Regions from separate parts of the Marinobacter sp. LM1 genome, predicted to be linked through region 1. Evidence: predicted binding sites of a transcription regulator. Region 1 holds the regulator's gene; the other holds the start of a gene.
The links. The regulator sigma-54, encoded in region 1, starts transcription at its own class of promoters, with help from an activator protein. The targets are predictions, from matches to a motif close to ANTGGCATNNANNTTGCTNT.
Positions count from the first base shown of each region.

Region 2: glnK (P-II family nitrogen regulator) is a predicted target of sigma-54. The motif match lies at 1,275-1,294, and genes of this name have one in related genera.

Region 1 covers NZ_CP114373.1:2,974,502-2,986,268, reverse strand. The annotation lists gene ptsN (PTS IIA-like nitrogen regulatory protein PtsN) at 47-517, opposite strand; gene hpf (ribosome hibernation promoting factor) at 606-914, opposite strand; gene OZ656_RS13935 (RNA polymerase factor sigma-54) at 988-2,517, opposite strand; gene lptB (LPS export ABC transporter ATP-binding protein) at 2,706-3,431, opposite strand; gene lptA (lipopolysaccharide transport periplasmic protein LptA) at 3,409-3,975, opposite strand; gene lptC (LPS export ABC transporter periplasmic protein LptC) at 3,959-4,558, opposite strand; gene OZ656_RS13915 (HAD family hydrolase) at 4,555-5,124, opposite strand; gene OZ656_RS13910 (KpsF/GutQ family sugar-phosphate isomerase) at 5,124-6,113, opposite strand; gene OZ656_RS13905 (ABC transporter ATP-binding protein) at 6,288-7,100, shown strand; gene mlaE (lipid asymmetry maintenance ABC transporter permease subunit MlaE) at 7,097-7,879, shown strand; gene mlaD (outer membrane lipid asymmetry maintenance protein MlaD) at 7,900-8,349, shown strand; gene OZ656_RS13890 (phospholipid-binding protein MlaC) at 8,376-9,029, shown strand; gene OZ656_RS13885 (lipid asymmetry maintenance protein MlaB) at 9,026-9,343, shown strand; gene OZ656_RS13880 (BolA family protein) at 9,404-9,652, shown strand; gene murA (UDP-N-acetylglucosamine 1-carboxyvinyltransferase) at 9,672-10,934, shown strand; gene hisG (ATP phosphoribosyltransferase) at 10,964-11,608, shown strand; gene hisD (histidinol dehydrogenase) at 11,635-11,767, shown strand, end outside.
Region 2 covers NZ_CP114373.1:504,319-516,085, reverse strand. The annotation lists partial or broken gene OZ656_RS02315 (YifB family Mg chelatase-like AAA ATPase) at 1-707, opposite strand, end outside; gene OZ656_RS02310 (accessory factor UbiK family protein) at 774-1,025, opposite strand; gene glnK (P-II family nitrogen regulator) at 1,404-1,742, shown strand; gene OZ656_RS02300 (ammonium transporter) at 1,809-3,080, shown strand; gene speE (polyamine aminopropyltransferase) at 3,144-4,025, opposite strand; gene speA (biosynthetic arginine decarboxylase) at 4,164-6,077, shown strand; gene OZ656_RS02285 (AraC family transcriptional regulator) at 6,105-7,142, opposite strand; gene OZ656_RS02280 (sigma-70 family RNA polymerase sigma factor) at 7,378-7,977, shown strand; gene OZ656_RS02275 (ChrR family anti-sigma-E factor) at 7,974-8,612, shown strand; gene OZ656_RS02270 (SDR family NAD(P)-dependent oxidoreductase) at 8,647-9,381, opposite strand; gene OZ656_RS02265 (acyl-CoA dehydrogenase C-terminal domain-containing protein) at 9,558-11,333, shown strand; gene OZ656_RS02260 (helix-turn-helix transcriptional regulator) at 11,532-11,767, opposite strand, start outside.

The DNA of each region.
Region 1 (11,767 bases):
TTCTCCTTCAATCTGCCTGGCAGCCTGTCCAGATATCAGGCTGATCTCAGTGATTACTCTCCGCCATACGCTGGTAAAGGTTCGCGGCATCTTCACACTGGCGCAGCCGGGCGCAGAAGGTGCTGTCATTGAAGCGCTCCGCCAGCTGGCTCAGTAACTCCAGGTGTTCACTGGTGGCTTCTTTGGGGACGATCAGTGCAAACACCAGATCTACCGGCTGGTTATCGATAGCATCAAAGTCTACCGGCTCCTCCAGAGTCATCAGCACGCCGATGACCCGGTCCAGGCCTTCCAGTCGGCAGTGGGGGATGGCAATACCCTCGCCGATACCGGTGCTACCCAGCCGTTCGCGGGAGACCAGATTGTTGAAGATCTGGGTGTCGCTGAGGATTTCATCCTGAAAGTGAATCCGTTCAGCGATGAACTCCAGCACACGTTTCTTGCTTGAGGCCGGCACCTTACACAGGGTCAGTTCAGGGGCAAGAATATTGTCGATGGTCAGGGATGGCTCGCTCATGGATCGACTGCATGTCCGTAAAAAAAAGGCTGCGGCCGGTTAGCCCCGCCGCAGCTCGTTTCATGAAACACCCGGTAAGGTTCGCGCTTCAGCGACCGCCGTTACCGTGCATCCGGTCTACGTTCTTTTCCTTGTGCTTGAGGATCTGACGGTCCAGCTTGTCGACCAGAGCGTCGATTGCGGCGTACATGTCCTCATTTTCTGCCTTTGCGTGAATCTCACCACCAATCACGTGCAGCGTGGCTTCCGCCATCTGGCGCACCTTCTCGACCTCCAGTGTGACCTGGCAGTTACTGATGTGGTCGAAGTGACGCTCCAGCTTCTCGAACTTGGTGTTGACGTAATCCTTCAGAGCGGGAGTCAGTTCTACGTGATGGCCTGAAATGTTGAGTTGCATAGGCGTCTCCTGTTGTCATACTGCCGGCGTGCTTGCCGGCTTGCGTGCCAGTGCATCTTGCACCGGCGAAAGTTTAAACCAGGCGTTTTCGTTCGTTCGAGGGAGGAATATGCATGGCCTCCCGGTATTTGGCCACGGTACGCCGCGCCACGTTGATTCCCTGTTCCCCTAGCATGGCTGCAATTTTGCTATCGCTCAATGGCTTTTTCGGGGTTTCCTCGGCAATCAGCTTCTTGATCATCGCCCGGATGGCTGTAGACGAGCATTCGCCGCCCTCGGCGGTGCTGACGTGGCTGGAGAAAAAGTACTTCAGCTCAAAAATACCGCGGGGCGTGTGCATGTACTTCTGGGTGGTAACCCGGGAAATCGTGGACTCGTGCATTTCCACCGCCTGGGCAATGTCAGACAGGATCAGAGGCTTCATGGCTTCTTCGCCCTGATCGAGGAACCCTTGCTGGTGTTCAACGATGCGGGTGGCCACTTTCAGCAGGGTTTCATTCCGGCTTTGCAGGCTCTTGATAAACCATTTCGCTTCTTGCAGCTGGTCGCGCAGGTAGGTGTTATCGGCACTGCTGTCAGCCCGGCGGATCAGTGACGCGTAGCTGGCATTCACCCGGATACGCGGAGCGATTTCCGGGTTGAGTTCAACCCGCCAGCGGCCTTCGTGTTTGCGTACGATGACGTCCGGGATAACGTAATCCGGTTCGGCCCGGTCCACGACATCGCCAGGGCGAGGGTTCAGGCTGGTGATCAGGGCCAGTACCTGTTTCAGCTGGTCTTCCTTGAGCCGGCTGCGGCGCAACAGCTGTGCGTAGTCCCGGTTGCCAAGCAGATGCAGGAACTGGGTAACCACCAGTCTCGCCTGGCGCAGCCAGGGGGTATCCGGTGGCAGCTGGTTGAGCTGAATCAGCAGGCATTCCTGGAGATCCCGAGCGAACACGCCGGGCGGGTCGAAGTGTTGCAGGCGGTGGAGTACCGCTTCCACTTCGTCCAGTTCCAACGGGTCTTCTTCGGTTTCGTCCAGCAGGCCTGCGTGAATGTCCTCAATGTCAGACGTCAGGTAGCCGCGTTCATCCACAGCATCCAGCAGTGCGTGGGCAATGGCCTGATCCCGCTCGCTCAGAGGCGTCAGGTTCAGCTGCCACTCGAGGTGATCCTGCAGGGTTTCGGTAGGCGAGTTCCGGGTTTCGAAATCCGATTCGTGCTCGTCTTCGCCTTTGCTGGCCGGAGCCGGGGCAGACTGGTAGATGTCGTCCCAGGCGGTATCCACTGGCAGATCATCGGGAATGTTGTCCGGAATATCGTTCTCGGACGACCAGTCCGGGCCGTTCTCGGTTTCGTCCCAGTCCGGGCTCGCGTCCTGGTGGCTGTCGTCCTGGGTGGTCTCAGAGCCGGAAGCTTCGCTGTGCTCGTGCTCTTCGCGTTCGTCGCCTTCAGCGTGCTCATCGTCCTCGGAGGTTTCCAGCATGGGGTTTGATTCCAGCGCCTGCTGGATTTCCTGCTGGAGATCGAGGGTAGAAAGCTGCAGCAGGCGTATAGCCTGCTGCAGCTGGGGCGTCATGGTCAGACTCTGGCCCAGCTTAAGCTGTAATGAGGCTTTCATAACCATGGCTCAAGATCCATAACTCGTGGGCATCCCGGTTGTTGCTTTGCCGGCGCACAGGCCGAAAAAAATGTTGTACGCTGGTTACTTGCCATTGTCTGTAGACAGTATAAGCAAGTTTTTTGCCGAGTTTACTTGCTACAGATCATCAAAACAATCAGGCCTCGGATAAACCCTGTTTTATCAGGTCAGAGCCGGAACTCGTCGCCCAGATATACTTCTTTCACCTGCTGGTTTGCCAGAATGGCTTCGGCATTGCCGGAGGCAATGATGTGGCCTCCGGAAACGATGTAGGCATTCTCGCAGATGTCGAGGGTTTCCCGAACGTTGTGGTCGGTGATCAAGACCCCGATGCCCTTGTCCCGAAGGTGCCGGATGATGTGCTTGATGTCACTCACTGAGATGGGGTCTACGCCCGCGAAGGGCTCGTCCAGCAGAATAAAGGCAGGCTCCATGGCCAGCGCCCGGGCGATTTCAACCCTGCGGCGTTCGCCTCCGGATAGCGCCATACCCACGCTGTCTCGGATGTGAGTAATATGAAACTCTTCCAGCAACTCTTCCAGCTTGGCTTCCCGTTCCGCCCGACTCATGCCTTTGCGGGTTTCGAGGATGGCCATGATGTTGTCCCGCACGGTCAGTTTGCGAAACACGGAGGCCTCCTGGGGCAGGTAACCGATGCCCTTGCGGGCGCGCCCATGCATTGGCAGCGGGGTGATGTCCTGGGTGTCGATGGTGATCCGGCCGTGATCCGCAGGCACCAGGCCCACGATCATGTAGAAGCAGGTGGTCTTGCCGGCGCCGTTGGGGCCGAGCAGGCCGACAATCTCGCCGGAGCGAATTTCCAGAGAAACGTCCAGCACCACTTTTTTCTGCTTGTAGCTTTTTGCCAGATTACTGGCCCTGAGAACTGCCATCCGAACCTTTCCCGTCACTGGATTGAGCTGAATTACGAGGCTGAATCACCATTTCCACCCGGCCGGAGCCGCCGTCGGATGGCGTGCCGCCTTCCGCAGTAACAACGCGGCGAACGGTGTCGTAGTGGATGACGTCGCCCCGGAATACGTTGCCGTCTTGTTCAATAACGGCCTGGCGTTCAAAAATAACCAGGTTTTCATCGCCAGACCAGGTGATGTTCAGGGCCTTGGCATCGGTCGTGCCTTCGCCTTCCTGGCCGGGTTGCCGGTAATGGGCGGGGTTGCCGGCGGCTTCAATCCGGCTGACACCCTGTTGGTTGCGGTAAAGTACCACCCGATCCGCGTCCAGCCGGGTTTCGCCCTGAATCAGTTCGACAGCGCCGGTGTAAACGGCCGTTCCGGCGCTTTCATCCAGACGGGCCGAATCTGCACTGACCTTTATGGGGATATCGGAATCCAGGTTGAATGCCGATGCCGGGCCGGCCAGCAATGCCATGGCCAGAATCGCTGGCCGGCAGAAAGATCGTTTACCTGACGGTTTCATATTGTCCCTCTACCCGGGAGTTGAGTTCGAGAATGCGTTCGTTGATCCAGGCTTTCATACCGGTGGAGCGGGTGACGCCAAAAGGCTCGGTGATGGTCACCGGCTGGTCGGTGTAGACGGTGCCGTTGCTGTTGTCCAGGGTCAGTGCCTCGGTCTCCAGAACGGCTTCGCGGCCTTCGGCCTGTCGGGTCAATCGGACGTTCCCCGTAAGTTCCAGCTTTTCATTGTTCTGCTGAAGGCTACCTTCATTGGACTCGACGAGCCAAGGGTCGGGGCTGCCCTCACTGAAAAGCCGGGCTCTCGGCGTATCCAGATGAGCCGTGCCGGTTGCTTCAAACTGCTCAATTCTGGGGCTTTTGAGATCAATCTGGAGGTTCCCTTGCTCATCCCAGGCGCGGTATTGTCCGCCGATCACAAAGCCGTCGGGCTCTGCGGGCCCCCGTAGCTCGCTGGCGGCATTCCGCGAACTGACAGGTTCGTCACTTTGCCACAGCAGAAAAACGGTTGCTGTTACGGTGGCGGCAAGGGCCAGAGCTGTAATCCGCCGTTTGCCACGATCGCCGAAAAGCCGCTCGGTGATCATGCTGGCTCGTCCAGATAGGGGGCAAGAGTGTTGTCCAGGTGCCCTTGCGCCCAGAGCAGGAGATCGCAGGCCTCGCGCACAGCGCCCTGTCCACCGGGGCTGCGGGTACAGTAGTCGGCGTGTTGCTGAACCAGCCAGTAGCCGTTGGGTACCGTGATGCCAAGGCCGGCAAAACGCAGCGCGGGTAGGTCGGGCAGGTCGTCGCCCATGTAGGCAATCTGCTCCGGCGCAAGGTTCATATCCCGGATCAATTCCAGCAATGCGATTTTTTTGTCTTCGCGACCCTGCATCAGGTGCGGGATGCCCAAGTCCGACATTCGTCTTTCCGTAAGAGGAGAGCGTCGTCCGGTAATCACCGCCACGGTGATGCCTGCCTGCATCAGCTGTTTCAGGCCCAGGCCGTCAAGAATGTTGAAGGCCTTGAGTTCGTCGCCGCTGGCACTGAAATAGAGGCGACCATCGCTCATGATGCCGTCCACATCCAGGGCGATCAGGCGAATGCCCGATGCCTTGGCCTTCAGGGCTGCGTCCCAGTGGGTTTGTAACGGATGCGCTGTCTGAGTCATCAAATCACTCCGGCCCGCAGCAGGTCGTGCATATTAATGGCGCCCACCAGGGTGCCGTTTGCGTCGGTAACCGGCAAGGCGTTGATCTTCATTTCTTCCATGATATTCAAGGCTTCTGCCGCCAGGTGGTCTGCCCGGATGGTTTTGCCGTTGCGGGTCATCACGTCCTGGATGGGGGTAGTGTGCACATCCACGGATTTGTCCAGGGTCCGGCGCAGGTCGCCGTCGGTGAAGATGCCCGTCAGGGTGCCGGCGGCATTAACGACCGTGGTCATACCCAGGCCCTTGCGGGTTATTTCCAGCAGTGCCCCGCTCAGGGTTGTGCCCTCGGCAACCTGAGGAATCTGGTCACCGGTGTGCATGATGTCGGATACCCGCAGCAGCAGGCGGCGTCCAAGGCTGCCGCCGGGGTGGGAGAACGCGAAATCCTCGGCGCTGAATCCCCGGGCTTCAAGCAGCGCCACGGCCAGGGCATCCCCCATGACCAGGGTGGCGGTGGTGCTGGAGGTGGGTGCCAGGCCCAGGGGGCAGGCTTCAATGGCCACGCTGACATCCAGGTTGGCAACGGCCTCCTGTGCCAGTACGGAATCGGGTTTGCCTGTCATGCTGATCAATGGCGCGCCCATGCGCTTGATCAGAGGGAGAATGGTGACCACTTCGCTGGTGCTGCCGCTGTTGGATATGGCGATGACCACATCCTGGGGTGTTATCATGCCCAGATCGCCATGGCTGGCTTCGCCGGGATGAACAAAAAAGGCGGGCGTGCCCGTGCTGGCGAGCGTGGCGGCAATCTTGTTGCCGATGTGCCCCGATTTGCCCATACCTGTCACCACAACCCGGCCTTTGCAGGCCATGATGACCTCGCAGGCGCGGCTGAAGTCACCGTTTATACGGCTTTCCAGCGCTTCAATGGCTTCGCGCTCGATGCGGATTGCCCGTAGGGCCGAGTTGCAAAAGTCCTGGGTGTTGAAGGTATTTGATTCGGTCATGTCGGCTGGCTGTCTGCTCGATCTGGGATTTGAGGCCGAAGTATATCACTTCTGGTGCCCCCGGCTCGCCTGCATCAGGGATTCTGATCATTGCCATCAAGACATTTTACGTTGCTTTAATTGAGGTCTGGGAGAGCTTGTCATAATGTAGGCGCTCCTTGAAAGGGATGGATTATGGAGTCATCTGCGTACATAACACTTAGGGATGTGGTGTTTTCCCGTTCCGGGCGCCGGATTTTTGATGGAATCAGTCTGGATATTCCCAAAGGGAAGGTGACTGCCATCATGGGGCCCAGTGGTACCGGTAAAACCACGCTCCTCAGGCTCATTGGAGGTCAGCTTCGCCCGGATTCGGGCCAGGTGAATGTGGCAGGCCACGACGTGCCCGGGCTCAAGCGCAAGGCGCTCTACCAGCTGCGCGAGAAGATGGGCATGCTGTTTCAGAGTGGCGCGCTGTTCACCGATCTCAGTGTTTACGAGAACGTTGCCTTCCCGCTGCGGGTGCACACGTCATTACCCGAGGATATGATCCGGGACATTGTTCTGATGAAACTGGAGGCGGTGGGCTTGCGTGGTGCCAGAGAGCTGATGCCCTCAGAGTTGTCTGGTGGCATGACCCGGCGGGTGGCCCTGGCCCGCAGTATCGCGCTGGACCCGGAGTTGATCATGTACGACGAGCCCTTTGCCGGGCAGGATCCGATTGCCATGGGCGTGCTGGTCAAGCTGATCCGGGATCTCAACAGTTCCATGGGGCTGACCAGCGTTCTGGTGTCGCACGATGTGCCCGAATCCCTGAGTATTTGCCATTACGCCTGCATTATTGCCGACGGCAAGGTGATCGGTGAGGGCACTCCCGAGGAGCTGCGGGCGCATCCGTCTGAGCGGGTTCAGCAGTTTCTTGAAGGGCAGCCTGATGGCCCGGTGCCGTTCCATTACCTGAGTGGCGATGCAGCGGCTGATTTTGGTGTGGGAGGGCGGTCTTCATGATGGATCGTATTGCCGGCCTGGGGCGGCTCGGGATCGCGATCATCGCCTCCTTTGGTCGTTCCGGGCAGTTTCTGTTCGGTGTGCTGGCCGGTGTCCCCAGGCCTGCTACAGGTTTTCCCTTGCTGGTCAAACAGCTCTACGCCGTCGGCGTGTTGTCACTGGCGATTGTGGTGGTCTCAGGATTGTTTATCGGGATGGTGCTAGGGCTTCAGGGTTATACCATTCTCAGTGATTACGGCTCGGAGTCGGCGATTGGCCAGATGATTGCGCTCACGCTGGTACGCGAGTTGGGGCCGGTGGTGACGGCCCTGCTGTTCGCCGGTCGCGCGGGCTCCGCCCTGACGGCAGAGATCGGCCTGATGAAGGCGACGGAACAGCTCTCCAGTATGGAAATGATGGGGGTAGATCCGTTGCGCCGGGTCGTTGCACCGAGACTTTGGGCCGGTTTTCTCGCCATGCCGGTACTTGCCATGATTTTCTCGGTAGTGGGGATCTGGGGCGGCATGCTGGTTGGCGTGGAATGGCTTGGGGTGTTCGAGGGTTCCTTCTGGGGCAACATGCAGTCCTCCGTCGATTTTGTGGATGACGTGCTTAACGGCTTTATCAAGAGTGTGGTGTTCGGGTTCGTATGTGCCTGGATTGCGGTCTACCAGGGCTATGACTGCGTGCCCACCTCTGCTGGTATCAGTTCGGCGACCACCAAAACCGTGGTCTACTCATCGCTGGCAGTGCTCGGTCTCGATTTCGTACTGACTGCCGTCATGTTCGGTGATTTTTAACAGGATTCAGGGAGCCTTTCATGGCACAAAGAAGCACAGAAATCATTGTTGGGCTGTTCATGATTGCCGGTTTGGCCGCGCTCATGTTTCTGGCGCTGCAGGTGAGTGGCCTGTCGCCGAAATCCGCGGAGCAGACCTATACGCTGTATGCCAATTTCAACGATACCGGTGGCTTGACGCCCCGAGGCAAGGTTTCCATGGCTGGTGTCACTGTCGGTACCATCGAATCCATTACCCTGGACAGGGACACTTTCCAGGCGCGCGTAACCATGTCTATCCATGCTGAGGTTGATAACATCCCGGCCGACAGTGCAGCAGTAATACGTACATCCGGACTGCTGGGTGAGCAGTACATTGATATATCGATTGGCGGGGACCTGGAGTCGCTGAACGCGGGGGATACCTTTTATTCCACCCAGTCCGCCATGAATCTGGAACGGCTGATCAGTAACTTTGCCTCCGGCCGCTGAGCCAGAGCCATGCACAGGAGAAACTAATGAGTGTCCTGAAACACCGTTTGACGTTGATGATTGCCATGGTCGCCCTGATGGTGGGCCAGGTCTGGGCCGGCCCGGAGGAGGATCTGAAGCGTTACGTGGACGAGAATACCCAGAAGCTGGTGCAGAAGCTCAATGCCGAGAAAGGGTTGTACGAAAAGGATCCTGAGGCGTTTTATGCCAGCATGGATGAAACCCTTCAGGAGTTTGTCGATTTTCGCCGGATTGCTGCCCGGGTGATGGGTCGATATGCCCGCCAGACCACGCCAGAGCAGCGGGATGCTTTTGTCGAGAAGTTCAAGCGCAGCCTGTTTGACAGTTATGCCCAGGCCCTGGTTTCTGCGGAAGATTTCGAGATCATCGTCAAGGAAGCCACCATCCTTCCTCAGAATGAGGATCGCGCTTCGGTAGAAATGGAGTTGATCAGTGCCTCCGGCAACCGTTATCCGGTCACTTACTCAATGTACCGGACAGGTGACGACCGCTGGATGATGGAAAACGTCATCGTAGAGGGCGTGAACATCGGCCTTGCCTTCCGGGATCGCTTTGCCCAGGAAATGGAAGAGAATCGCGGCCAGGTTCAGGCGGTCATTGACGGCTGGGGTGACGCGGTTGAGGCCCTGAATCTGGACGAGCAGGTGGATCGTTCATGAGTGATCGGTTGCCGGGCATCGTCCGGAACGGCAAAACTCTTTGCGTAACCGGCGATGTCGATGCCGACACGGTCCTGGCGCTGCGCAAGCAGGGCGAACAGGAAATACGGCAGGCCGATGGGACGCTTGAGGTTGATCTGTCCGGGCTTGGCACCGCGCACAGTGTGGTGCTTTCGATGCTTTTGTGTTGGCAGCGTCTGGCGCTCAGCCGACATTGCCATCTCTCCTTCACAGGCGCCAGTGAGCGACTTCGTTCTCTGGCCGCACTCAGTAATCTTCAGGATCAGATTCCCGGATTTGCCGAGCACAGCTGACCGGCGCCCGGGAATTGGTTACAATTCCGCCCCTGATTTCAACTTAGTCGAGGAATCCTTATGGACGCCGCCCAGGTTACCGAACTTGTCAAAGAAGCCCTGCCCGGTTGCGAGGTTCAGGTACAGGTTGATGGCAACCACTATCTTGTTGTGGTGGTGGGTGACGTATTTGAGGGACTGCCCACCATCAAACGGCAGCAAATGATCAACAAGGTGCTATTCCAGCATGTCATGGACGGCACCATTCACGCCCTTCACCCGAAAGCCTTTACCCCGAGCGAGTGGGCCGATCAGCAGGCCGGCGCCTGAACCGAACAGGATAATTACCGTGGACAAACTATTGATCAGGGGTCGAAAGCCCCTGGATGGCGAAATTCGCATTTCCGGTGCCAAGAACGCGGCCCTGCCCATTCTGGCGGCGACACTGCTGGCGGATGAGCCGGTTACCGTCGGCAACCTGCCGCACCTGAACGATATTACCACCATGATCGAGCTGCTCGGTCGCATGGGGGTGGAGCTGCTCATTGACGAAAAGATGAGTGTTGAAGTGCACGCCAATACCATCAAGCACTTCCATGCACCGTACGAGCTGGTAAAGACCATGCGCGCCTCCATACTGGTGCTTGGCCCGCTGGTGGCACATTTTGGCGAAGCCGAAGTCTCCCTGCCGGGTGGCTGTGCCATCGGTACCCGACCGGTTAACCTGCACATCCACGGTCTGGAAATGATGGGTGCCGACATAAAGGTGGAGAATGGTTACATCAAGGCCAAGACCAATGGCCGGCTGAAGGGTGCCCACATCTTCCTGGATACGGTCACCGTAACGGGTACCGAAAACCTGATGATGGCAGCTGCGCTCGCCGAGGGTAAAACCATCCTCGAAAACGCGGCCCGCGAGCCGGAAGTGGTGGATCTGGCCGAGTGCCTGATCGCCATGGGTGCCGATATCAAAGGCCACGGTACCGCGACCATTGAAATCAATGGTGTGGAGCGCCTGCACGGATGCCACTACAACGTGCTGCCGGACCGGATCGAGACCGGAACCTACCTGGTGGCGGCGGCTGCGACCGGTGGTCGGGTGAAAGTAAAAGATACCCGGGAAGATATCCTGGAAGCGGTGCTGCTCAAGCTGGAAGAGGCGGGGGCGCACATCACGACCGGCCCGGACTGGATTGAACTGGACATGAAAGGCAAGCGGCCCAAGGCTGTCAGCCTGCGGACCGCGCCGTATCCGGCGTTCCCAACGGATATGCAGGCTCAGTTTGCGGCCATGAATGCGGTCGCCGAGGGTTCCGGAACCATCGTCGAAACCGTATTTGAAAACCGCTTCATGCACTTGCAGGAACTGATCCGGATGGGTGCAGACATTACCCTTGAAGGTAATGCGGCCATCATCAAGGGCGTTGAACACCTGACCGGTGCTCCGGTGATGGCAACCGATCTGCGGGCCTCAGCCAGCCTCGTGATCGCCGGTCTGATGGCAGACGGCGATACCATTGTCGACCGCATTTACCACATTGACCGCGGTTACGAATGCATTGAAGAGAAATTGCAGCTGTTGGGTGCCAGCATCCGCCGTCTGCCAGCCTGAATTTGACCAACGGGAACCCGGAAGGATACATGACAGATTCCATCACCATCGCCTTGTCGAAGGGTCGCATTCTGGAAGAAACCTTGCCGCTGCTGGCGGAAGCGGGCATTGAGCTTGTCGACGACGTGAAAAAGTCCCGCAAGCTGGTGTTTCCCACCACCGACCCGAACGTGCGGATTCTGATCATCCGGGCGACCGATGTGCCCACCTATGTTCAATACGGTGGCGCCGATCTGGGCGTTACAGGTAAGGATGTTCTGATGGAGCACGGTGGCGACGGCCTCTACGAACCGCTTGATCTGAACATCTCCCGTTGCCGGTTGATGACCGCAGGCAAAAAAGGCGAGCAGCCACCGGCAGGCAGGATTCGTGTTGCCACCAAATTCGTCAACCTGGCCCGGCGCTATTATGCGGCTCAGGGCCGGCAGGCCGATATCATCAAGCTCTACGGAGCCATGGAACTGGCACCGATCCTGAACCTGGCCGATGAGATTGTTGATATCGTGGATACCGGCAATACCCTCAAGGCCAACGGGCTGGAGCCAAGAGAACTGATTGACCACATCAGTAGCCGACTGGTGGTTAACCGGGCCTCCATGAAGATGAAACACGGCCAGATAAACCCCATAATCGAGAAGATGTCCGCGGCCGTTGAACGACGCCGCGATTCGTAGTGTTACTCCAAGACAGGATCTGAAAAATGACCGACAGAATCACCAGACTGAACACCACCCAGAGCGACTTTGACAGTGCGCTGGCCCAGCTGCTGGCCTGGGACGACAGTGTGGATCATCAGGTGAATGAGTCGGTTCGGCATATCCTGCACGAGGTGA
Region 2 (11,767 bases), 1.9 Mb from region 1:
ATGCCCGGTAACCGGCTCGCCAGCATACTTTTACCGGTTCCTGGCGGGCCGAAAAACAGCAGATTGTGACCGCCAGCTGCGGCCACCTCCAGCGCCCGACGGGGCACTTGCTGGCCTCGCACCTCTGAGAGATCGGCCACAGACACCGCTGCGGAACCGTCTCCCGGCGTTTCAGATCGAGGAACAGGAACCAGCCTGGCACGGCCCGTCAGATGCTCACACACTGTCAGCAGATGGCTCGCGGCAAGCACATCATCACGGCTGGCAAGGGCAGCTTCCTCGGCGTTGTCCTGAGGTAGCAACAGCGAACGGCCTGCTTCGCGAGCCGCCAGTACCGCGGGCAATATCCCCTTGAGGGGCCGAAGCGCACCATCCAGGGACAGTTCTCCGAGAAACTCGTGGCTTTCGAGGCTTTCGGGGGGAATCTGGCCGGAGGCGGCCAGGATGCCCAGGGCAATGGGCAAATCAAAACGGCCACCTTCTTTGGGCAGGTCAGCAGGCGCGAGGTTGATGGTGATTCTACGGGCGGGGAATTCGAAACCGGCATTCAGCAGTGCACTGCGAACCCGATCCTTGCTTTCCCTCACTCCGGTTTCCGGCAGCCCGACTATGGATAATGCCGGCAGGCCACCAGACAGGTGCACCTCAACGGTAACCGGGGGAGCAGACACGCCAATGCTGGCGCGCGAATGGACAATAGCGAGCATGACAACCTTCCATGGCACAGAACAATCAGTCGTTGCGGGCAGCGACCCTGCCGCCCGGGCAAACCATCAGGAACTCTGGCGTTGCTCCAGTTCGGCAACACGTTTTTCCAGGGCCTCAACCTTTTCACGGGTTTTCATCAGGACCGCCTGCTGGGCATCAAATTCTTCCCGGGTCACCAGCTCCAGCCGGGACAGAACCGACATCACCGTGGCCCGGGCCTGGGTTTCAAAATCTTCCCGTGCTGCCCGCGCCATATCGGGAACAAACTGGCCAAACTGACCCTGCAACTGAGAAAAAATTTCCTGGGGCCCTTTCATCAATCACCTCTCGAATCGGTTTTTCGGCGATATCAGACTATTTTCCGTGTCGCCGGGGTGTTTGCGGGAGTGTATCACACCCTACCCCCTGCCATACTGTACCCGGTCGGCATTATAATGGCCGCGGCCGATGGCCCGACTGCGCTGTTTTGAGACAATCGCAGGCACAATGCACCACAACGGTGCATCAAGCTGCGCCATTTCGGCACAGACAATAATTAAGAGTTTGTTTTAAAACATATTTTTTGCGTTGGCATACCCGATGCTAAAGCCCTCGTACGCAATCCGCACAATTGATGTGCGAGGTGGCAGCATCCCGAACTCAACAACCGGCCGACGGGCCCTCACTGTTGGGACGGCTTTACCAAGGAGAAAGCAATGAAACTTGTGACAGCGATCATCAAGCCTTTCAAATTGGATGATGTCCGTGAGGCACTATCCGAGATTGGCGTACAAGGCGTAACCGTCACTGAAGTCAAAGGCTTCGGTCGGCAGAAAGGCCACACAGAGCTCTATCGTGGCGCGGAATACGTGGTGGATTTCCTGCCCAAGGTCAAAGTGGAGATCGCCATTGGCGACAACCTGCTGGACCAGGTCATCGAAGCCATCACCAAGGCAGCCAACACCGGCAAGATCGGCGACGGCAAAATATTCGTGACTGAACTGGAACAGGCTATCCGGATCCGGACAGGCGAAACCGGCGAAGAAGCGGTCTGATCCAGAACTGACACCCAGCCAACGCAAAAACTTATAACCTGAAGAGCCTTGTGCGGAGGGCTTCCTATGGAAAGCAATCTCTTTCACCTGCAGTATGCAATAGATACCTTTTATTTCCTCGTGTGTGGCGCATTAGTCATGTGGATGGCCGCAGGCTTTGCCATGCTCGAGTCCGGCCTGGTGCGTGCTAAAAACACCACCGAAATCCTGACCAAGAACGTCGCGCTCTTTGCCGTGGCCTGCACCATGTACCTGGTGTGCGGTTACGCCATCATGTACGGCGGTAACGTCTTCCTCTCCGGCATCGCCGATGTGGACGTGGACGGCGTACTGGGTGACTTCGCCACCCGTGAAGACGGCTTCACCGGCGGCTCCATCTACTCGGCGGCCTCTGACTTCTTCTTCCAGGTCGTGTTCGTGGCCACCGCGATGTCCATCGTGTCCGGCGCCGTTGCTGAGCGCATGAAGCTGTGGGCGTTCCTGGTATTCGCCGTCTTCATGACTGGCTTTATCTACCCGCTGGAAGGCGCGTGGACCTGGGGTGGCGCCGATGTGTTCGGTATGTACAACCTCGGTGATCTTGGCTTCAGTGACTTCGCCGGCTCCGGCATCGTACACATGGCAGGTGCCGCTGCGGCCCTGGCTGGTGTACTGCTGCTTGGCCCGCGTAAAGGCAAATACGGCCCCAACGGTGAAATCCGTGCCTTCCCGGGCGCCAACATGCCACTGGCCGCTCTGGGTACCTTCATCCTGTGGATGGGCTGGTTCGGTTTCAACGGTGGTTCTGTACTGAAACTCGGCGACGTAGCCAGTGCCAACTCCGTGGCCATGGTGTTCCTGAACACCAACGCAGCCGCTGCCGGTGGCGCTATTGCCGCCCTGATCACCGCTCGCCTGATGTTTGGCAAGGCTGACCTGACCATGCTGCTGAACGGTGCGATCGCCGGTCTGGTGGTAATCACCGCCGAGCCATCCACCCCGAGCGCGCTGACAGCCACTATCTGGGGCGCCCTGGGCGGCATCCTGGTGGTACTGAGCATCGTCACTCTGGACAAGCTGCGCATCGACGATCCGGTCGGCGCCATCTCTGCCCACGGTGTCTGTGGTCTGCTGGGCCTGCTACTGGTACCGGTTACCAACGGCGATGTGAGCTTCAGCGGCCAGATCATCGGCGCCCTGACCATTTTTATCTGGGTATTCGTAGCCAGTCTGGTCGTCTGGGGTATCCTGAAGGCTGTCATGGGCATCCGTGTGACCGAAGAGGAAGAGTACGAAGGTGTCGACCTCTCCGAATGCGGTATGGAAGCCTATCCGGAGTTTGTCAGCGGCAAGCAGTAACACCGCTACCTACCGGAATAAAAAAGGGCGCCCTTGTGGCGCCCTTTTTCTTTAAGCTCTGGTTCAACCCTCTTCCGGGCGAACCTCATCTTCCAGCGCATCCACCATAAACTGCGGCATGGCCAAGGCACCGTGGTGCACCCCGGCATTATAGTAACGGGTGACAAAGGGGCGGTTGTTGGCATCTTCCTCGCGGAAATACTTCAGCGGGTTTTCCTTGCTGCCCATGGTGCAGCTCCACCAGCCCGTGGGGTATACCGGCTGGGGGAATGGCAATGTCTGCACATGGCCAAAACCGGCTTTGTGCATGTCATCGTGAATGTCCTTGATGATGGTATTGGTGTGCAGCAGGGGGGATTCGCTCTGCTGCACGATGATACCGCCCTCCCTCAGGGCCAACATGGCATCGCGATAGAAATCCAGTGCGAACAGGCCTTCCGCAGGACCCACCGGGTCGGTACTGTCGATAATCAGCACATCAATGCTGTTCGGCTCGATATCACGCATCCACTGGATGCCATCACCGAAAAAGAAGTTGGCACGGGGGTCGCCATTAGCTTCGCACAGTTCTGGAAAATACTTCTCAGACATGCGGGTTACCCGCTCATCGATCTCCACCTGCCAGGCTTCCTGCACTCCAGGGTGTTTCAGCACTTCTTTCAGGGTGCCGCAGTCGCCACCACCGACGATGACCACTTTTTTCGGGTCCTTGTGGGTGAACAGCGCAGGATGGGTCATCATTTCGTGGTACAGGAAATTGTCCCTGGTGGTCAGCATCACACAGCCGTCCAGAACCATCAGGTTGCCGAAGGTTTCGGTTTCATAGATTTCGAGTTTCTGAAATGGCGTCTGCTCTTCATGGAGCTTGCGCTTTACCTGCAGGGAAAAAGCGGTGCCCTGGTCCTGAAATACCTCGGTGAACCAGCCTTCGTTCAATGCGGTCATGTCTGTCTCCCACTGTGTGCCGCTGCAATGTGCCGGGGCATCTGAAAGGGGCGTATTGTAGGTGCAGTGGTCAGCTCCTACAATGCAGCCTGTTACCGGCCCGCCGGCCGCCCCGGGTTTCCTGACAGGATAGCAACAATGGCTGAAACCGCTGCATCACCAGCCCACAAGGTCTACAACATCGCTCACTGGAGTGACGGATACATTTCAGTCAACGGTCAGGGCGAGGTTGAAATCTGCCCGGACCGGGGCAGAAGCGACGCCCGCATCAACCTGCCGGCGCTGACTCGTTCGCTGGCCGAAGCCGGTGTGCCCCTGCCGGTTCTGATTCGCTTTACCGATATCCTGCATGACCGGGTCAACAAGCTCTGCAATGCCTTCAACAAAGTCACTCAGGAGCAGGGCTACCGGGGCCGCTATACGGCGGTTTACCCCATCAAGGTAAACCAGCAGCGCCGGGTGGTGGAAGAACTGCTGTCAGCCGAACCGGCCGCCTCGGCCAACCAGGTGGGCCTTGAAGCCGGCAGCAAACCGGAGTTGATGGCCGTACTGGCGCTGGCAAAGCAGGCCGGTTCGGTGATTGTCTGCAACGGCTACAAGGACCGGGAGTACATCCGCCTGGCACTGATCGGCCAGAAACTGGGTCACCGGGTGTTTATCGTGGTGGAAAAGCAGTCGGAACTGCCACTGATTCTGGAAGAAGCAAAAAAGCTGGGCATTTCCCCGCTGATTGGCGTGCGAGCCCGGCTGGCGACTATTGGCAAGGGCAACTGGCAGAATACCGGGGGCGAGAAGTCCAAGTTCGGTCTGTCTGCCAGCCAGGTGCTGGATGTGGTGGATACCCTGAAACAGGCCGGAGCCCTGGGCACCCTGCAACTGCTGCATTTCCATCTGGGCTCACAGATTGCCAATATCCGGGACATCCAGACCGGCTTGCGTGAGTGCGCTCGCTTCTACACGGAACTGCACGCTATGGGCGCCCCCATCGGTACCGTCGATATCGGCGGCGGCCTGGGTGTCGACTACGAAGGAACCCGTTCCCGCAGTAGCTGCTCCATGAACTACAGCGTATTCGAATACGCCTACAACGTGGTGCACGTGCTGCAGTCCGAGTGTGACCGCCAGGGTATCCCGCACCCGGACCTGATCAGTGAATCCGGCCGGGCGCTCACCGCCCATCATTCGGTACTGGTCACCAATGTGATTGACCGCGAATACCCGGACAACCGCGAGCCTACGGAACCCGCTGCTGAGGCCCCCGCGCCGCTGCAGGATCTCTGGCGAGACCTGGAAAGTCTTCAGGATGAAGGCTCGCCCCGCTCACTGGCGGAAATCTATCACGACATCCTGCACGCCATGGCCGATGTCCACGCCCAGTTTGCCCACGGTTTGCTGTCCCTGCAGGAGCGGGCCCAGGCCGAAACCCTGTACGTGCGCTGCTGCCGGATGCTCCGGGCCGAGCTGGACAGCGCCAACCGGGCGCACCGGGAAATCATCGACGAGCTGAACGAGAAGCTTGCGGAGAAACTGTTCGTGAACTTTTCCCTGTTCCAGTCCCTGCCCGATGTCTGGGGCATCGATCAGATTTTCCCGGTGATGCCGATCAACGGGCTTAACCGGTCACTGAACCGGCGGGCCGTGATCCAGGATATCACCTGTGACTCGGACGGCCGGATTGATCAGTACGTGGACGGCCAGGGCATCGAAACCACCTTGCCACTGCCCGAACACGACCCGGAGTCCCCTTTGCTGATGGGCTTCTTCATGACCGGCGCCTATCAGGAAATCCTTGGCGATATGCACAACCTGTTCGGGGATACCCACTCGGTGGACGTGAAGCTGGACCAACAGGGGCAATATCAGGTGGGGGAACCCATTACCGGGGACACCGTGGCGAAAGTACTGCGTTATGTGAATTTCGAGCCCGCCAACCTGCTTGAGGCCTACCGGCAGAAGTTCCGGCACAGCGGCCTGGCTGCAGAGCTGCAGCAAACGCTGCTGGCCGAGCTGTCCTCCGGGCTTGAGGGCTATACCTACCTGGAGGAAGGATAAATCGTCAGGACGGACGAAAAGGCGTGATCAGGTCTGATTGTCCCGGCGCCAGGCCGAGGGCGAGACTCCTTCCCACTTGCGAAAGGCCCGGCCAAAATTGGACGGGTCGCTGTAACCCAGATGCTCGGCGATCTCGTCAATGCTCATCGCCGAATGGCGCAACAGCAGCTCCCGGGCCCGCTGATGTCGCACACTCTCCTGAAGACCATGAAACCCGCCACCCTCGGCGGAGAGCTGCCGCCGAAGCGTTCGTGGCGACACCCCCATTTGCTGCGCCACATCCTCGAGGCCGGGCAAACGCCCATCCCGGGCAGACTCCAGCAAACGCAAGACCCGATCGCTCACCGAGGCAGAAGCTTCCATCTGGCGCATTTCTTCCTCGCACTGGGCTTCTGCCACCCGGCGGGCAACCGGATTGGACAGTGACATCGGTAACCCCAGAAACGACTTGCGAAAGCGCAACTGGTTTACTCCCGCCGAGAACGTGACCTTGCCGCCGAACAGATACTGGTAGCGCTCAACATCCTCGGGGCGAGGGTAATCCACCAGGCACCGCCCGCCATCCAGTAACTGAGTGCCGAATAACAGGTAATTCACGTCCATCAGGGTGGCCATCACCACTTCAATATTAAACCGATGAAGCTTCTCGGTGTCGTGGTGAATTTCCAGTTGAATCACTGCATCCTCATCCTCGACGAAGAACGCCAGCGACATATAGGCGAACCGGATCCGGAAATATTTGATCAACACCGCCAGCGCCTGCTCCAGGGTGTCGCAACTGATGGCAGCCTGGGACAGGGCTCCGTGCGCGGTGAACTTCAGACGTTTGCCGTATTCCAGCCCCAGGCATTCATCACCACAGCGGGTCAGTGCCTGCTGGCATAACGCCGTGAACTGATCGAGCGTAATGAAATTGTCGGGATGACTGAGCTGGCTGTTTCGAATACCGGCCACTGACACGAGTTCCGAACGACGCACCCCACGCTCCTCTGCCAATTGGCAGAGAATTTCAGCGTAATGCACCCGCATAACGGGCAAAGAGCCACTGGAGAGCGTTGCGTTCATGGTCTGGAATTTTTGATCGTTGTTTTACCGATCAGACTAGCCCCTGCCGGGGCAACCGGCAATAACCCCGGTGACGCAGTTCTTCCGGCCTTCTGGCCATCCCGACAATTTTTTCGGAATCCATGAATCCACCCGGTAATCCATTGCGTAAACACTCTCACTGACAAATCTGTGACGAGTGCATAGAATGATGACCATAGCCAGCTCAAATACGATAACTGTCAAGGAGCGCCCGGTGACAACACTGGAGCAGCAACCAACGAAAACCGAAGGGCGCAAAGACCCCTGGGGTGTTTTGTTGGAAAAAGTCGGCAAGCATCAGGATCGGGCGGCTTATCATGCTTTGTTCGAGCACTTTGCCCCGCAGATCAAGTACTACGCAATTTCGAACGGGCTGGCCAGCCACGCGGAAGAGCTGGTGCAGGAAGTCTTCGTCTCTATCTGGCGCCGATCCTGTCTTTACGACTGGCGCAAGGCGGCGGCATCCACCTGGATTTTCACCATTGCCCGGAACCAGCGCATTGATATGCTGCGCAAAATGCAGCGCACCAGTGCTGAGATGGCGGTGGAAACCGAGGATCTCTGGCAGATCCCGGGTGATAACGAAGACGAACCAGTCACCTCCCTGCATCGCCTGATGTCCGAGCGGCGCATCCGGGAGTCGCTGAGCCAGCTCCCGGAAGAGCAGATTACCGTAATCGCGAAGGTATATATGGAGCACAAATCCCACCAGATGGTGGCAGATGAGCTCAACATTCCTCTCGGCACCGTGAAAAGCCGGGTTCGCCTGGCACTGAACAAACTGAAAGTGATTTTGCAGGATCAAAACGTATGACACGGCACCATCCCGACAGCCTGAGTCTGATGGAGTACAGTGCGGGCAACCTGAGCGAGCCCCATGCACTGTGCATCCGCCTGCATCTGGAGCAGTGCCCCCACTGCCGTAGCCGGGTCGATACTCTGAACAGCCTGGGCGCTGTCATGATGGATCACCAGCCGAAGGTGACGGTGGCTGATTCGAGCTTTGAGCAACTGATGGCGCGTATCGATAGCTCCCCGCAAGCATCATCCCCGGTGGTTCCCCAGCCAAAGGTGAGCCCTCTGCAGAAACTGCTCGGGGATGACATCAATGCGCTGCCCTGGAAACGTCAGCTTGCGGACGTGAGTGTGCTCGACATTACCGACAAGTTTCCCGGCCAGAACGAGCGGGTCGTCCTGCAAAAACTGGTAGCGGGCGGCAAGGCGCCGGCCCATACCCACCGTGGCGATGAAACCACGATTGTGCTGCAAGGGGCATTTGCCGACCAGAAGGGCGTATTCAATCAGTGGGACTTTGTGGTTCTGAACGAACAGGACGAACATCGTCCGGTGGCCGTCGGTTGCGAAGACTGCATTACGCTGTCAGTGCTGAGCGCCCCCCTGAAGCTGACCGGGGCCTTCACCCGTCTGCTCAATCCGTTCCTGCGTTAACAGTGTGCTGCGGCACCGCCGCAGCATGACTTCGCTACCATGGCAGATCACTGCCATCCCAACTGATAAAACGCCCATTATCCCTGGCATCGAGGCTTTCCAGAACCGAAAACAGATTGCTTGCCGTCTGCTCTGGCTCGTGCACCGTTAACTGCTCCAGCGACTGCTGAAATGGTTGGCTCAGCGACGACAAGGTGGTGCCCGGGTGCAGGGAAACGCATGCCAGTGGCGCGTAACGCCTCGACAATTCAATAGAAAGGTTCTTCACCACCATATTCATCGCCGCCTTGGAGGCGCGATAGGCGTACCAGCCCCCTAACTGGTTGTCCGAAATAGACCCCACTTTCGCAGACACCGCTGCAATACGCTTGAAGTGCTTTCCCCTCAGCACCGGAGCCAGCCTCTGCATCAGCGAGACAAACCCGAAGCAGTTCACCTGGTAGCTCCGCATCATGCTTCGGCCATCGATATCCTCCAACCGTTTCTCCGGAAACATCTGGCCATCGTGCAGCAGGCCTGCGGCATAAATAACGGTTTGAACCGGACCAGAAGCTTCCAGCACAGCCTTGAACTCGGCGACATCAAGCCGTTGCTCGTCCTCTGCATCCCAGGCCATCAATCTCACGCCAGAGTGATTCTTCAAATCGTCCGGCGCCGTCTCCGGCCTCCGGCACAGCCCAATCAGGCTCCGGTCCGGATAGCTGCTCAGATAACGTCGGGCCAATGCCGCACCGATGGCACCGGACACCCCCGCAATAACGGTCGTCATTCACCGATCTCCCGATTATCAATCAAGCCCATGTCGTTGATACGAAAAATCAATGCGTTCGGGCCATCCTGAAGCAAACCAAATAATTCAAACGCCCGTATGAAGAAAGGCTTCCAGATCAGAACGACGATATCCGGCGGTCGTTTAGACCGTCAAATCAAAACAGGAGAGTATCCATGCAATACCAGGCACCAGCGAACGATCTTCGCTTTCTGTTGTTTGATGTGTTGGGTGCAGACAAGCTGCACGAGCTGGAAAAATATGCCGATGCCACACCGGACCTGATCTCCGCGGTCATTGATGAGGCCGGCAAGCTGGCGGCAGAGGTCATTCAGCCCACCAACCAGGTTGGCGACCGTCAGGGCTGCAGCTACGACCCCGAAACCAAACTGGTCAAGACTCCAGACGGCTTCAAAGAGGCCTACCAGAAGTTTGTCGAAGGTGGCTGGACCGCGCTGGACGCGCCCCTGGAGTTTGGCGGCCAGGGCCTGCCGCACACGCTGAAATTCGTGGTGGACGAGATGGTGTGCTCCACCAACCTGTCGCTGGGCATGTACCCCGGCCTGACGCATGGTGCCATCAGCGCCCTCTATGCCCACGGCTCGGAAGAGCTTAAGCAGACATATCTGGAAAAACTGATTTCCGGCGAATGGACAGGCACCATGTGCCTGACCGAGCCCCATTGTGGCACCGATCTGGGCCTGATTCGCACCAAAGCCACGCCGAATGATGATGGCAGCTACGCCATTGAGGGCACCAAAATCTGGATCACCGGCGGTGAGCACGATCTGGTGGACAACATTGTCCATCTGGTGCTGGCCAAGTTGCCGGGCGCGCCAGACACCACCAAAGGGATTTCCCTGTTTGTGGTACCCAAGTTCCTGCCAGACTCCGGTGAGCGCAACCCGGCCTTCTGTGGTGGCCTGGAGCACAAGATGGGCATCAAGGGTTCCGCCACCTGCGTCATGAACTTCGAAGGCGCCAAGGGCTGGCTGGTGGGCGAGCCCAACAAGGGCATGAGCGCCATGTTCACCATGATGAACGAAGCCCGTCTGATGGTGGGCATGCAGGGCCTGGGTCTGGCGGAAATGGCTTACCAGGAGAGCCTGGCATTCGCCAGGGAACGTCTGCAAAGCCGCTCCCTGAGTGGCCCGAAGAATCCCGACGGCCCGGCCGATCCGATCATTGTGCACCCGGATGTACGCCGCATGCTGATGCGCCAGAAAGTGCTGAACGAAGGCATGCGTGCACTGGCACTGTTTACCGGCCACCAGCTGGATCTCTCCGTGGCACACCCGGACGAAAAGGTGCGTGAAAACGCCGATGATCTGGTGCAACTGCTGACGCCGGTAGTCAAAGCCTTCCTGACCGATGAGGGCTACAACAATGCCAACTGGGGCCAGCAGGTGCTGGGTGGCTCCGGCTTCACCCAGGACTGGCCGCTGGAACAACTGGTACGCGACGGCCGTATCGCCCGTATCTACGAGGGCACCAACGGCATCCAGGCGATGGATCTGGTGGGCCGCAAACTGTCGCTGAAGGGCGGGCAACTGGTACGCGCCCTGTTTGCCGAGCTGACGGGTTACCTGAAAGACAATCCTGATGCGCCCTACCGGGAAGAACTGAAAGGCGCCGTCAAGGGTCTTGAGCAGGCCACTCTGTGGCTGGCCCAGAATGCCCCGAAAGACCCGGAGCAGGCTGGCGCTGCGGCAACGCCTTATCTGCGGCTGACGGCCCTGACCGTCATCGGCTATCTGTGGTCCCGCATGGCTGCCGTGGCTGGCCAGCAGCTCGAAGCCGGCGAAGGCAACAAGCCATTACTGGAAAGCAAACAGGCATCCGCCCGTTTCTATTTCGAGAAACTGATGCCTGAGGCGGACTGGCTGCTACGGGATATCCAGTCCGGCAAAGACAGCCTGATGGCCCTGGAAGATGAGCAGTGGATGGCCTAAGCGGCAGAGCTTCCGGTCAGGCCAAAAATCCTGGCCGGAAATGACCGGTAAATGGCAATTTGTGACCTTCATCAAGACAGATCAGAAATTGATAATGGTCACGTTGATTAGTGTCTCTGAACTAGTCCAACCCGCCTCCTTGCGAGGCTGGTACCTTCTTGAAGCCGCGCTATGCGCGGCTTTTTTTATGGCAAGGAATCAAACCGACACGCCGGCCCGAGACAACAAAGACACCAGCTCACCCTGGCGACGTGTGCGAGTTTTACGAAATATGCTGTTGAGATGGTATTTGACCGTTTCCCGTGACCGCCCCGAGCTCTGTGCAATGTCCGCCAGGCTCTGGCCATTGAGGAGTTCAGAAGCCACCGCAGCCTCAGCATCGGTCAAGTCAAACAAGCTGCGCAGCAGCTCTTCATTGACCTCCGGATTCCAAC